3 regions of the Lysinibacillus sp. RC46 genome follow, and region 1 is predicted to be linked to each of the others. Evidence: riboswitches for the same ligand, from Rfam matches in the RefSeq annotation. Region 1 holds a riboswitch; each other region holds the start of a gene.
What was found. Region 1 has a riboswitch for cobalamin ahead of nikA (nickel ABC transporter substrate-binding protein). Riboswitches for the same ligand answer to the same signal wherever they lie in the genome.
Positions count from the first base shown of each region.

Region 2: it holds a riboswitch for cobalamin, as region 1 does, so the genes downstream of both, ABH966_RS11780 (ribonucleoside-diphosphate reductase subunit alpha) here and nikA (nickel ABC transporter substrate-binding protein) in region 1, are expected to answer to the same signal.
Region 3: it holds a riboswitch for cobalamin, as region 1 does, so the genes downstream of both, ABH966_RS24510 (hypothetical protein) here and nikA (nickel ABC transporter substrate-binding protein) in region 1, are expected to answer to the same signal.

Region 1 covers NZ_JBGCCF010000004.1:15,812-20,155, reverse strand. Annotated here, with positions in the region: gene nikB (nickel ABC transporter permease) at 1-578, opposite strand, end outside; gene nikA (nickel ABC transporter substrate-binding protein) at 650-2,263, opposite strand; cobalamin riboswitch at 2,414-2,607, opposite strand; gene ABH966_RS04910 (hypothetical protein) at 2,773-3,072, opposite strand; gene ABH966_RS04905 (alpha/beta fold hydrolase) at 3,457-4,302, opposite strand.
Region 2 covers NZ_JBGCCF010000011.1:35,745-40,088, reverse strand. Annotated here, with positions in the region: gene ABH966_RS11785 (ribonucleotide-diphosphate reductase subunit beta) at 1-314, opposite strand, end outside; gene ABH966_RS11780 (ribonucleoside-diphosphate reductase subunit alpha) at 327-2,540, opposite strand; cobalamin riboswitch at 2,703-2,890, opposite strand; gene ABH966_RS11775 (hypothetical protein) at 3,001-3,684, opposite strand; gene ABH966_RS11770 (ECF transporter S component) at 3,681-4,175, opposite strand.
Region 3 covers NZ_JBGCCF010000042.1:37,643-41,986, reverse strand. Annotated here, with positions in the region: gene ABH966_RS24515 (acyl-CoA dehydrogenase family protein) at 1-1,574, shown strand, start outside; cobalamin riboswitch at 1,651-1,833, shown strand; gene ABH966_RS24510 (hypothetical protein) at 1,862-2,062, shown strand; gene ABH966_RS24505 (ABC transporter substrate-binding protein) at 2,162-3,127, shown strand; gene ABH966_RS24500 (FecCD family ABC transporter permease) at 3,124-4,125, shown strand; gene ABH966_RS24495 (adenosylcobinamide amidohydrolase) at 4,122-4,344, shown strand, end outside.

The sequences.
Region 1 (4,344 bases):
CCAATTGTTGGTAAAGCTAATGCGAATGCAGGTAAAACCAGATGTGCTAGTGTGCCCTTTCCATTTGTCGGGAAGATCCCTAATTTCAAGCTAAATATATATAACAGTAAAAAACCTAACCAAAATGTTGGAATCGATACACTCATAATAGTCAATAGTCTAATGATTTTATCGATGATGGAATGCTTATATAATGCACTTATGATCCCTAATGGTATACTTAATCCTAAAATTAACACAAATGCAGCAACTGCTAATTCAATGGTAGCGGGTAATTTCGCGAAAAGTTCATGTGCTACTGGTAATTTACTAACAAAAGATGTACCAAAATCTAAATGCAAAACGCCTTTTATCCATAGTAAGTATTGAATAAGAAAAGGTTTGTCTGTTCCAAGTTCTTCACGCAATGCTTGAATGGCTTCTGCTGTTGGTGCAACTCTTGCCAATCTAAGAATGACCTCAGCAGGTTCTACTGGAACGAAACGAATAAATACAAAGGTCAGGATGGATACGCCCAATAGTACAAACGGTAAAGTCAAAATTCTTTTTAAACAAAACATCCATGTCGATTCATACATGCTGTCACTTCCTAATCAATCCTATGATAAAGAGAGAGCTGTCTTTGATAAACATACTCTCTCTTTTACAGTTATTTTTCTTTATCCATTTGTGCAAATGGAATATCATATTCAGATGCACGTGGAGCAAAATCCTTCATATATGGCTGATAAATCACGTTATTTGTTTCGTAAGATATAGGATAGAATAGTGCTTGATCATGGAACATTGTTAAAATATCCGTATAAAGTTGCACTCGCTCTTTTTCATCTGTACCTACTAATAGTTGATGAATGTTATTATCGATTTCTTTGGCATTTGGTAAGCCTAATTTCGCTTCATAGACACCATTAGCGTTTGGTGTAGCTGATTCATTAGCAAAGCTATGTGGATCTGTTGGTGGTCCATTTGTACGCCAGAAATTAATATCAACTTGATCATCCATTAATTTTTGCAGACCTACCATCACATCTGCGCCTTCTAAATTCAATTGTACACCTATTTTTGCTAGTTCACCTTGCATTAGTTCTGCCATAGGTTTTTGAATCGCATCTGTCGCAATGTAGATTAAATCTAATGTTAGTGGCTGTCCGTTTTTAGAGCGAATTTTTTCACCCTTCTGTAGCGTCCATCCCGCTTCATCTAGCAATTGTTGCGCTTTTTTCGGATTATATAAAATTGGCGCTAAATCAATATTGGCATAAGGCACAGCATCCCAAAATAGTGTATTGGCCACTTTTTCAGTACCATGTGTAATACTGTCAACCATCTGTTCCTTATTGATTGCATATTGAATCGCTTGACGTACCTTTAATTCTGCTAACGGTCCTGATTGTGTATTAAACAGTAGTGCTCGCGTAGATAAAGGTTCAGACGTAGCAGTTTTATATTTCCTGCTATCTTTTAAAAACGTATAGTTATCTAAACTAATGATGCCACGACCATATATTAAATCTAATTCTTCATTTTCAAAGGCCAACGAAATAGATTCTGAATCAGGGATAATTTTTACTTTTATTTGTTCTACAAGAGGTTTTTCTCCCCAGTAGTTTTCGTTGCGACTAAATAAAGCATATTCATCCTTTTTGTAATCTGTTAATACCCATGGGCCTGTCCCAATTGGTGCTTTGATTGAATCTTTTGTCGCATCACCATTAGGGAATCCATTATCACCTAAAAAACGGAAAGGTCTTACGAAGGCAAGTTCGTTTAAGACAGGGTAATAGGGTTCATCCAATTGCAAACGAATTGTAAAGTCATCCACTTTCACAACCTCTTTAATATGATTAACCATGCCCATCCAAGAATGCATATCACGATTTGCTAAAACTGCATGAAAGTTACGAATCACATTGTCTGCATTAAAAGCCGTTCCGTCAGAATACTTGACATCTTTTCTTAAATGGAAAACATAAGAAGTTTTGTCCTTTGAGATGTCCCAACTTTCTGCTAGTTTCGGCGTAATTGTTCCGTCATCGTTATATTCAACCAATGATTCATAGACCATCGCTTGTGCTGTCATTTGATTTGGTAAATATGTATGGGGATTTAATGGACCTACATCTAATGGCCATCCAATCGTTATCATTTTTTCGTCAGTCTGTTGTTTCGTTGCTGTCTCTTCCTTTTCAGTGCTTGTACAGCCAGTAAGTAAACTGAACATCATAACAAGCATGAAAGGAAGTAAGTACTTTGTCAATCTCATTTTCTGTCTCCTATCTTTGTTTGTGGTGCACTAAATGAAGAATCTACAGAGTGAAAAAAGGCATAAAAAAAACCTTATTCCAAAAGAATAAGGACAGAATAACTTACTGTGAGTAAGCCCCCATCCATCTCCCTATCTTTCGTAGATCATCAATGAATCTCCTTACAAGCAGGCATTCTGGCTCATGAATCATGATTTTGCTTCACCTTCCCAAGTATTCACTCAGTGGTAATCTAAACAAAACTCCTCATTTACAGCTGCGGGACAGCATGGGATTTACACCCATTTTCCTTTTAATTGAATGAAAGCTTTTCTTCATTCAAACTTGTAATGATTGCTATGAAATTAGTATTAAACATAACATGCTCAAATGTTCACGTCAATTTTATTTTCTGAATATAATAAAAACCTTATAGTAATGACTAACATAATAAGACCAGGAATCTTAGTCCTGGTCTTGTACAACATCGGTTGTGTAAATAAGAAAGTCTTATGGAACAGAAGATAAATCAAAGATGTTGTACACAGGACATGGCAACACCATCTGTGGAGAGCTTTGTAACGCTTCTCTTAAGTACATAAGAACCCCACTGCTTATCTGTGGGAGTAGTCAGAAAGATGTTGCGGATAAAGCCAGGCATCTTTTTTAATGATTCAATGCTCTTGGCTGACTTAAGACAGCTCAAATGATACGCCTGTTCATCAATACTTGCGTTGAAAAGGGGATGAGTAATATCTAGGATTGGCAATTGAATATCATGCTCGAAAACCGCATAAAGAATACGCTTATTTTGATTTACATTCTCCACTTTATCACCACTCTTTTTAACAATTTTTATTGGTGTTCAAGCAACAAATAGATAACCTTTATTTCGGAAATATTTTATCTTTTCCCCAATCTTCTTATAATTAAAGCATTCGTTAGTTGAAGTGCAATAACTTCACCATCTTTTTACAAAGAACGTATCCGATTATTGCTCTAACAAATAAAATATCGGTAGTAAAATCAATCCTAGTAGAAAAAGCACTGGAATCGCGGAAACAATTAAAGAAAAAATTCTCAACTTGCCCTTTTGGCTAAAAAATGCAGCTAGAAATGAGGCTACTATTAAAGAAATGACCACAACGTCCCCAATTTCCGAGGTTCCGTTCACTTCAATTGGTGTAATATTTTTTTGCAATCGCCACGTAGCTCAACATTTAGATACCCAGTTATGAATTTCATTAGCTACTTTTTTAGGGTTATCCCAATGAACCATATGATCAGTTGCTTCCATTGAAACAATGGTGACATTTTCTATATGCTGTTTTAATTTGTTGATTCCAGTTCTTCTAGCGTTTATTAACTCTTTGGGAAGAGTTGCGTGGATAAGAATCAATGGTGATTTTATGTATGGATAAGCTGTTGTAAAACTTTCTCTAAAAAATGCTTTAATAATAGATAATACAGTAAACTTTGAAGTAATAAGTTCATATTTTTCTCTTTTATTAAAAAGTGTTTGAACCATTTGTTCAATTTTTTCATTCCATCGGTCAGTATATTGTTGGTACTCCCCGATTACATCAGCCCAAGTGTCAAAAACCGAGGAATGCTCCATATAATCATTCCACCCATCATATACTTTAGAAAAGGTCATATCTTCTTGGAAATCTGGAAACGTATAGCCACCATCAAGTAAGATAACCCCTTTAATTTTTTTAGGGTACATTTTAGCATAGTGTAAAGCTATATCAGCTCCCCAAGAATGGCCCAAAATATAAAAGGGTTCTTTTAAGACTCGTTCGAATACATCGTTATACCATTTTGCAAGACTTGAAAATAGATAACCATCTTCATTTACAAAAGGAGATGTGCCTCCGTGACCTGGATTATCAAAAGATAATATATGAAAATCATCTTCTAGGTATTCAGCTAACTCAGAAAAGACTGCCCCACTATTTCCAAGTCCGTGTAAACAGACTATTGTGGGTTTAGTGTTCTTTCCTAATTCGTAATAATGGACATCCAACTCTTTAACACATAAACTAATATCCTTCATAATACCTCCTGTTTAGAATTAGTTATATTTGTTTATTTCTAC
Region 2 (4,344 bases), on a different contig from region 1:
GAATCTGTTAAATAATCCGCTACTTTCCCCGCAAAATCGGTTTGTACACTATCTAATAGTGCTAGCAAGCCAATGATTTTTAAAAAGGATTCCTGTTCATCTGCTGATAGCTGTGGAAACTGTTTGACATCATTGCTCATATTAATTTCAAACGGTGTCCAGAAGTTCCCTAGCATTTTTTTATACTTAGGATATGCCCAGCTAAAACGCACATCATCCCAGTTCAAAATGTTAGAAGAACGTCCGTTGACAATTCCTGTTGAACGGTTCGGTGCATCTTTATCCATAATTTGTCGTTTTGTAATAGTTGTCATTGTTATTTCCTCCTAGCTCGCGCAAGACTCACATTCTAGCAATTCTACAGATGTTGAGCGCACATAATAAGTCGTTTTTACACCGCTCGCCCAAGCATTCATATGCAATGCTAGTAAATCTTTCGCCTTAATCGTATTTTGAACGTATAAATTAAGTGAAATGCCTTGGTCGATATGACGTGCTCGTGCAGCATTTTGCTTGATTGTCCAATTTTGATCGATGAAATAAGCAGATTTATAATACCAAGTTGTCACAGGTGATAGATCAGGTACTGTTACTGGAATTTTGTAATCCTTCTTCTCTTCTGAATAACTCTTTTGGAAGATCGGATCAATCGTAGCCGTACTGCCTGCTAAAATAGATGTTGATGAGTTCGGTGCAACTGCCATTACATAGCCGTTACGCATACCTTTCTCAGCAACCGCGGCGCGTAATGCATTCCATTTATGACTGTCATAGCCACGTTTGTCAAAATACGCACCCGTATGCCAATCTGAGCCTTCAAATAATGGATAAGCTCCTTTTTCACATGCCAAATCGTTAGAAGCACGAATCGTTAAATATGCAATTTCTTCATATAGCTTGTCCGCAAACTCTACAGCTTCCTCAGACTCCCATTGAATTTCTTTCAAAGCTAATAAATGGTGCCAGCCAAACGTTCCAAGTCCAATACCACGGTAGCGTAGGTTCGTAATTTCTGCTTGTTTTACTGGAATTGTATTTAAAGCAATAACGTTATCTAACATACGTACTTGAACTGGGATTAATCGTTCTAGAACACCAGCCGGTACTGCTCTACCTAAATTGATAGACGATAAGTTACATACAACGAAATCTCCAGGCTTGCGACGTGTTACGATGACATCATCTTCAAGGGTAATAGACTCAAATTCAGTAGCTGACATATTTTGGAATATTTCTGTACACAGGTTCGAGCTGTAAACCATCCCTTCATGCTTATTCGGATTCATGCGATTGACTTCATCTCGATAGAACATAAACGGCACGCCTGTTTCAAGCTGAGAGCGCATAATACGCTTCATAATATCAATGGCTGGTACAACTTCACGACTTAACAATGGATTGGCGATACATTCCTCATATTTAGTACGGAAAGAGCCGTCACCCTTTTTCTCATCATAGAAATCCTCTAGTGAAAAGCCCATAACTTCTCGCACTTCATGTGGGTCAAATAAATGCCATTCCCCGCGCTCTTCTACCGTTTCCATAAATAAATCCGGTAAGCATAGCCCTGTGAAAATATCATGAGCACGCAAACGCTCATCCCCATTGTTTAAGCGTAAATCTAAAAACGTAAAGACGTCTTTATGCCAAACATCTAAATAGACAGCAATAGCGCCTTGTCGTTGACCAAGCTGATCGACTGAAACCGCCGTATTATTAAGTTGTTTAATCCATGGTAAAACACCACTTGATGCACCTTTAAAGCCTTTAATAGATGAGCCTCGGCTACGAATTTTACCCATATAAACACCAATACCACCGCCGTACTTCGATAATGTTGCGACATCTGTATTCGTGTCATAAATGCTTTGTAAACTATCATCTACTGTATCGATAAAGCAACTTGATAGCTGTCCATGTGTTTTACCTGCATTTGATAATGTTGGTGTGGCAACAGTCATATATAAATTACTCATTGCCCAGTAAGATTCACGTACTTTTTCTAAACGATTTTCTGTTTCATCCTGCATCAGAGTCATCGCAATGACCATCCATCGTTCCTGCGGTAATTCCACCGGTGTTTTCGTGTAATCACGGACTACATAGCGGTCCATTAATGTTTTTAAACCTATATACGTAAACAACTCATCTCGACTTGATTCTAAATAAGAAGCGAGTTCCTGAAGCTCCTGCTCACTATACTTTGTTGTTAAACTTTCATGATACAAACCAACTTCTGTATAGTGTGCTAAATGTTCTGGGAAAACCTTATAAACATCTTTCACTGAGACACCACGACGCATCGCAAATTGGTCATATAATTTTTCTAAATAAATTTGAGCTGCGACAAATGTCCAGTATGGCTCCTCTTCATCAATGAGGCTAAGCGTTTGTAAAATCATCGCATCTGCCCATGCTTCAAATGTGGCATTGTCGTTTTTTCGTAGCCATCGATCCGATAACCTCACAAAACTTTCGAGTTCATCCTCCGTGTAACTTTTCTTGAGCTTAGTCATTTGCTGTTCGATTTGAATTGTCATGTACACATTCTCTCCCTTTCCTTCTCCAGCAACACAAAAAGCGATCACGCAACATCTATCGGTTACGTGATCGCAGTAAAATCGGAAATGGAAATGAAGGATAAGCGCACAAAGAAGTGAACAAATCTCTCGCCTCCACTTCTCAATCCCCGAAGAATGTGTTGCTGTCTTGAACATATCGGCAGGTCTCCTGGCTCATGCTTCCTCCAAATGATCACCTTCCCGTTCTTCACAGTGGCCTACTCATCATTTGTCAGCACTTACAGTTGCGGGGACAGCTTCGGCCTAAGATGACTCTTTTTCCGAATTCCCTTTTAAACCATATTGGTACCGTTCGTCCAAAATACTATATATTGTGTTTTAACTCCTAAACAAATCTAACATATTGTGTTTATTGTTGCAATAGGCGATTTGCCCCTTGCAAGTTATAAAGTGCTACATTTTCTCGAAGCAAGCCCAATTACAATGCAGTTTTACGTAGTTTTTCAAAATTTCTAGGAAATTTTTTTTGTGCTAGCTGCTCTTTTTCAGGCTGTATTCCTAGCAAAACTACTGCACATGGACCAGCCGATTTCTCAACATCTAACGAACTTTTGACCTGTTGCTCGCTAAAAAGGCGGGTAAATTCTGCTTGTAGACCTTTTGATCCAACTGGCCATACTTGCTGCACAATCCCCTCTTTCCACGCCTGAAAAATAGGTTGGAGCTGTGCGACATCTTCAGGCTGAGCAAGGATTTCATTGCCTACAAGCGGTAATCCATAGGTGTACCAACTAAGCTGTTCATACTTAGTTGCTGTGTGTTTTTGCTGTTCACCTAGCATCGTTATAGATAATCCTGATTGTAGAGTCGGCATATTGGACTCTGTACTACCGTCTATCGGTGGACAATTAAGCCCCGCCTCATCAAAAACCTGCTGAATGCCTGCAACATAACGAGACCATGCAGCATCTCCTGAAAAATTAGCGAGTAAAATATGGTTTGGTAAAGCATTTGCAGCAAGCTGCTCTAAAAAAGTAACACGCGCCGTGAAGTATGCCGTTAGTTTGTCTGGAGCAGACACAACATCTTGTGGTTTTTCGCCAATGGCTGCGGCATTATCTGTTGTAGCAAACAGCTCACCTATTTTTATTGCATTTCTCAATGTACTCGACCTTCCTTACGCACAAACACCTTTGACAGAATTGGCATCACAATTGCAACGATCACCAGATTTACGAGTGTTGCCAATGGAAGACTAGTCAGTGACGCCCAGTAAAATGCCGGACTAATGATAAAGTAAAATGGTAAAGGTGCCACAACACCATTTAAAATAAGTGCCACGGGCCATTTCCAGAAATGCATTCCTTTTTTATGCATGACCCCAAAGACCCATACAACAATAAACATTTCTACTGCGATAATAATATGTAGTGGCCCTAGAGGGAAGCCAGTAGTTAAGGCTGAGATAAAATGCCCAATGACTCCCGCAACCCCAGCTAATACTGGAGATAAAAAGACAACGCTCAACATTGCAGGTGCAGAGTCAAGCGCTGCAGTTGAAATAAATGTTGGAATTTTAATGACTGCACCCACTGCACAAATTGCCGCAACCATGGCAGTGAGCGTCAATTTCATTAATCTTTGTCGATCCATCCCATTTCCTCTTTTCTTTAAATTTTTTATAATAGCGTGGGGTTGATTTCCGTTCCGGTTGGGCGCTTTCCTGGGGGCGTCCGATGAGCCGCTTCACTGCGCTGCAGGGTCTCATCTGTGACGCTAATCCCCAAGGAGTCGCCCAACCTCCACTCCAATCAACTTATTT
Region 3 (4,344 bases), on a different contig from region 1:
AGTTTGTGGACTATGCAAAACGTGAGTTAACAGATTTTGGTGAGCTTTGTGCTGGAGATATTGATGTGAGAGCCAAACATACGGATCGAGAGGGTGAACCTCGATTACAAAGGTATAATGCCTATGGTGAAGAAGTGTCAGAGGTTTGGGTTAATGATGGCTATAAAAAAACAATAGAAGAAACGTACAATACCGGCATAGTTGGCTATGTGCATAAGGATATTCCGCAATTAGGTAGGAAGGGAAATTATGTGTATAGCTTTGCTCAAGGCTATATACTATCACATGCTGAGCCAGGCTTTTACTGTCCTGTTACTTTAACAATGGCAACGGCTTATCTCCTTGATCATTATGCGAGTGATGAGGTAAAGGAGCGCTTTTTACCACATGTTTGTGCAACAGGAGATACAGAGCTATATGAGGGGGCTACATTTTTAACGGAGCGTCAAGGTGGCTCTGATGTTGGGGCGAATGTTGTGGAGGCAAGACAGGACGGCAATCAGTATCGCTTATATGGGGAAAAATATTTTGCATCAAACGCAGGAATGTGTGGAGTAACTATGGTATTGGCGCGCATGAAAGGGGCTCAGGTAGGCTCAAAGGGCTTAACATTATTTGCAGTTCCGTGGCGAAATGAGGATGGCACAGTTAATAATCTCCGCATTCGGCGTTTAAAGGATAAACTTGGCGTTAGAGCAGTGCCTTCTGGTGAGGTGGAATTTGATGGTGCGCTAGCATATGTTGTTGGTGATCCGAATAAAGGAATTTATTATATGCTGGAGGCACTTAATTTATCAAGAATTTGCAATGCGGTTGCTTCTATCGGCATTATGCGCCGCGGATATTTAGAGGCGAAGTATTATGTGACAAATCGTCATGCCTTTGGTAAACCTTTAACGCAATATCCTATGATTCAGGATACACTAGGGAAATTCGCTGCCAAGCTTCATGTAGAAGTTGCCACGGTTTTTGATCTTATTCAGCTTTACGATAAAGTAACTAGTGGGCAGGGGAATAAAGAAGACATTATTTTAAACCGCTTGTATATTGCTATCATGAAAAAAGAAACGGCAGAGCAAGCTGTACATTATGCTAGTGAAGCCATTGAATTACATGGCGGAAACGGCTATATTGAAGATTTTGTTACACCTCGGTTATTAAGAGATGCACAGGTACTTACTGTGTGGGAAGGGACTGCGAATATTTTAGCTTTAGAGCTCATTCGTTTAGTTGATAAGTTTCATGCGCACGAAATGTTTGTTCGTGTCATGGAAGAACGTCTAGAAAAACTAGTTGCCAGTCCATTAGTTGAAATTGTCGTGGATCAATTAGCAAAACTAGAATCAACTTTGCAAACATTTAGCCGTTTAGATGATGCAACAAAAACGTTTGAAGCAAAAAAGGTCGCAGAGAAAATGGCGCATTTATATGAAAGTGTGGTAGCAGTCGAATGGGCACAAAGATTCGGTGGCAAATATGAGAAGCTAGCAGATATTTATTTAGAGCACACATGGGCATTGCGAGAAATGGGTGCACCAATGAAAACGGTACAGTATTTTTCAGATATCGTTTAACTTCTTTTAGTATATTGATTTGTTTAGAAGTCGTCTCGAATGGAGGCGACTTCTTTCATTTTCATGTATAATACAATCAACTGAATATTATAAAGGTTCTTTACTTAAGTAAAGTGAAAAGGGAAATCGGTGTAATTCCGATGCGGTCCCGCCACTGTATGTGTGAGTTTTTTCAATCTGCGCCACTGAAAATTTCGGGAAGGCTTGAAAAAGCGTATGGAGCACGAGCCAGGAGACCTGCCTTTATAGAAAACACGTTGTAGCCTACGAGGATAGGATGGTGGATTTTGTATATGTATTTTTGTGCAAATTTGACCCCCTCATTATTTTATGATGAGGGGTATTTGTTTTGGAAGATGAATGTCGATAAATTTGAAAACATGGGCGATAAATTCACAATGTTAGGCGATAAACTCAAAAAGTTGGGTGATAAATTCACAATGTTAGGTGATAAACTCAAAATGTTGGCTGGAAGTTCGCAATGTTGACGATAACCCCACAATGTTAGGCGATCAAAAACTAAAATGTATCGATCAATCAGAAAAACAATAAAAACTATACGCACAAATAGACTAAGGAGGATTCACATGAAGAAAATTTGGAAAATAGGGTTATCAGCATTTTTAGCTATGGGCTTACTTGCTGCATGTAATACAAAAGAGGCGACAAATGAAAAGCCGTCATCTTCTGAGCAACAAGAGACTGCAAAAGTAGATCAAGCAACATTCCCAATGACGATAAAGGATGCTACTGGCAAGGATATTACGCTAGAGGCACCTCCTGAAAAAATTGTCTCACTCATTCCGAGTAACACAGAAATATTATTTGGCCTTGGCTTAAATAATGAAATAGTTGGCGTGACCGATAATGACGATTATCCACCAGAGGTTACTAAAAAAGAAAAGGTTGGCGGTATGGATTATAATATTGAAAAAATTATTGCTTTATCGCCAGATATCGTTTTTACGCATGCGTCAGGTATGAGTTATTCAAAAGGAGCCATTGAACAGCTTGAGGCGGTAGGTGTGAAAGTATTTGTTGTAGCGGATGCAAAAAACTTTAATGAAACTTACACAACGATTGAACAGCTTGGTCGTGCAACAGGAAAACTAGAAGAAGCTAAAAAAATTGTTGCAAATATGAAGGCAAAAGTTAAAGAAGTTGAAACAAAACTTGACGGTGTTGAGCCGAAGAAAGTCTTTGTAGAATCGTCTGATGAGCCACAGATTTATACAGCTGGTAAAGGTACATTTATGAATGAAATGCTAGAAATGATTCATGCTGAAAATGTGGCAGCAGATGTAAATGACTGGTATCAAATCGATGCTGAAAAAATTATCGCGAAAAATCCAGATGTCATTGTTGTGGCATATAATTATGTACCTGAAATTTTAACGAAAATTCCACAACGTGCAGGCTTTGAGACAATCTCTGCCGTAAAAAATAAAGCCATAGTACAAGTAGATGAAAATATGATAAGTCGTCAAGGTCCTCGATTAGCAGATGGTCTTGAGGAACTAGCAAAAGCTGTCTACCCTGAGGCGTTTAAATGAGTAAAACAATTGTAGCCTATGTAACAGCAATTACGCTTCTAACCATTAGCATCTGGTGTGGTGTGGCGATAGGCTCAGTTCATATTCCACTAGAAGTGTTGTGGAATAAGGCGGCTGATGAAACAGCCGCCAATATTTTATGGAAAATTCGATTACCCCGAGTCCTGCTGGCAGGGCTTGTAGGGGCGTCACTTGCAATTGCAGGGGCAGCTTTTCAGGGCTTATTAAAAAATCCTTTGGCTGATCCTTATACATTAGGTGTTTCCTCTGGTGCATCAGTTGGCGCAGTTATGACAATTTTTTTTAGTATATCAATACCTGTAGTAGGCCATTTTACATTGCCGACCTTTAGTATGATAGGTGCCATATTAACGATGGTAGCTGTTATGGGCTTTGCTAGAATAGTAGACCGCTCGCTAAAAATGGAAACTCTTATTTTAACAGGGGTTATATTTAGTTCATTTTTAGGTTCTTTGATTTCATTAATGATTGCATTGTCTGGTGAAGAGCTACGCCAAGTAATCGGATGGTTGCTAGGCTCAGTATCGATGCGTGGTTGGCCATATGTTCAGATGATTATTCCGTTTGTCATAATTGGCTCAATTATGCTTTGGACACAAAGACGCGAGTTAAATGTTCTGTTATATGGTGAAGAACGCGCGCAGCATTTAGGTGTCAATGTTAAGCGCAGTAAATATATTATTTTAGTGGGTGGATCCATGTTGACGGGAGCTGCGGTAGCTGTTTCTGGAACGATTGGCTTTGTTGGTTTAGTTGTTCCTCATATGACGAGAATGGTTTGGGGTTCTGATCACCGTCATTTATTGCCATTATCATTTTTAAATGGGGCAACTTTGCTGATTATTTGTGATTTAATAGCACGAACAATTATTATGCCAAGAGAGCTACCGATTGGTGTCATTACTGCATTTATTGGGGCGCCCGTTTTTTCCTATATTTTTTATAAGCAACGTAGAAGCAAGGGGGTACGGGCATGATTGTTGTTGAACATCTTTCCGGCGGCTATGAAGACGTACCGATCGTCCAGGATATAAGTTTTTCCGTTGAAAAAGGCAAAATACTAGGGATTTTAGGGCCGAATGGTAGCGGGAAATCCACACTGTTAAAAGTAATAAGTGGCATACTACCAGCAACTGCAGGCACTATATTAGTAGATGGCAAAAATAGTAGCTCTTACAATGCTCGTGCATTAGCAA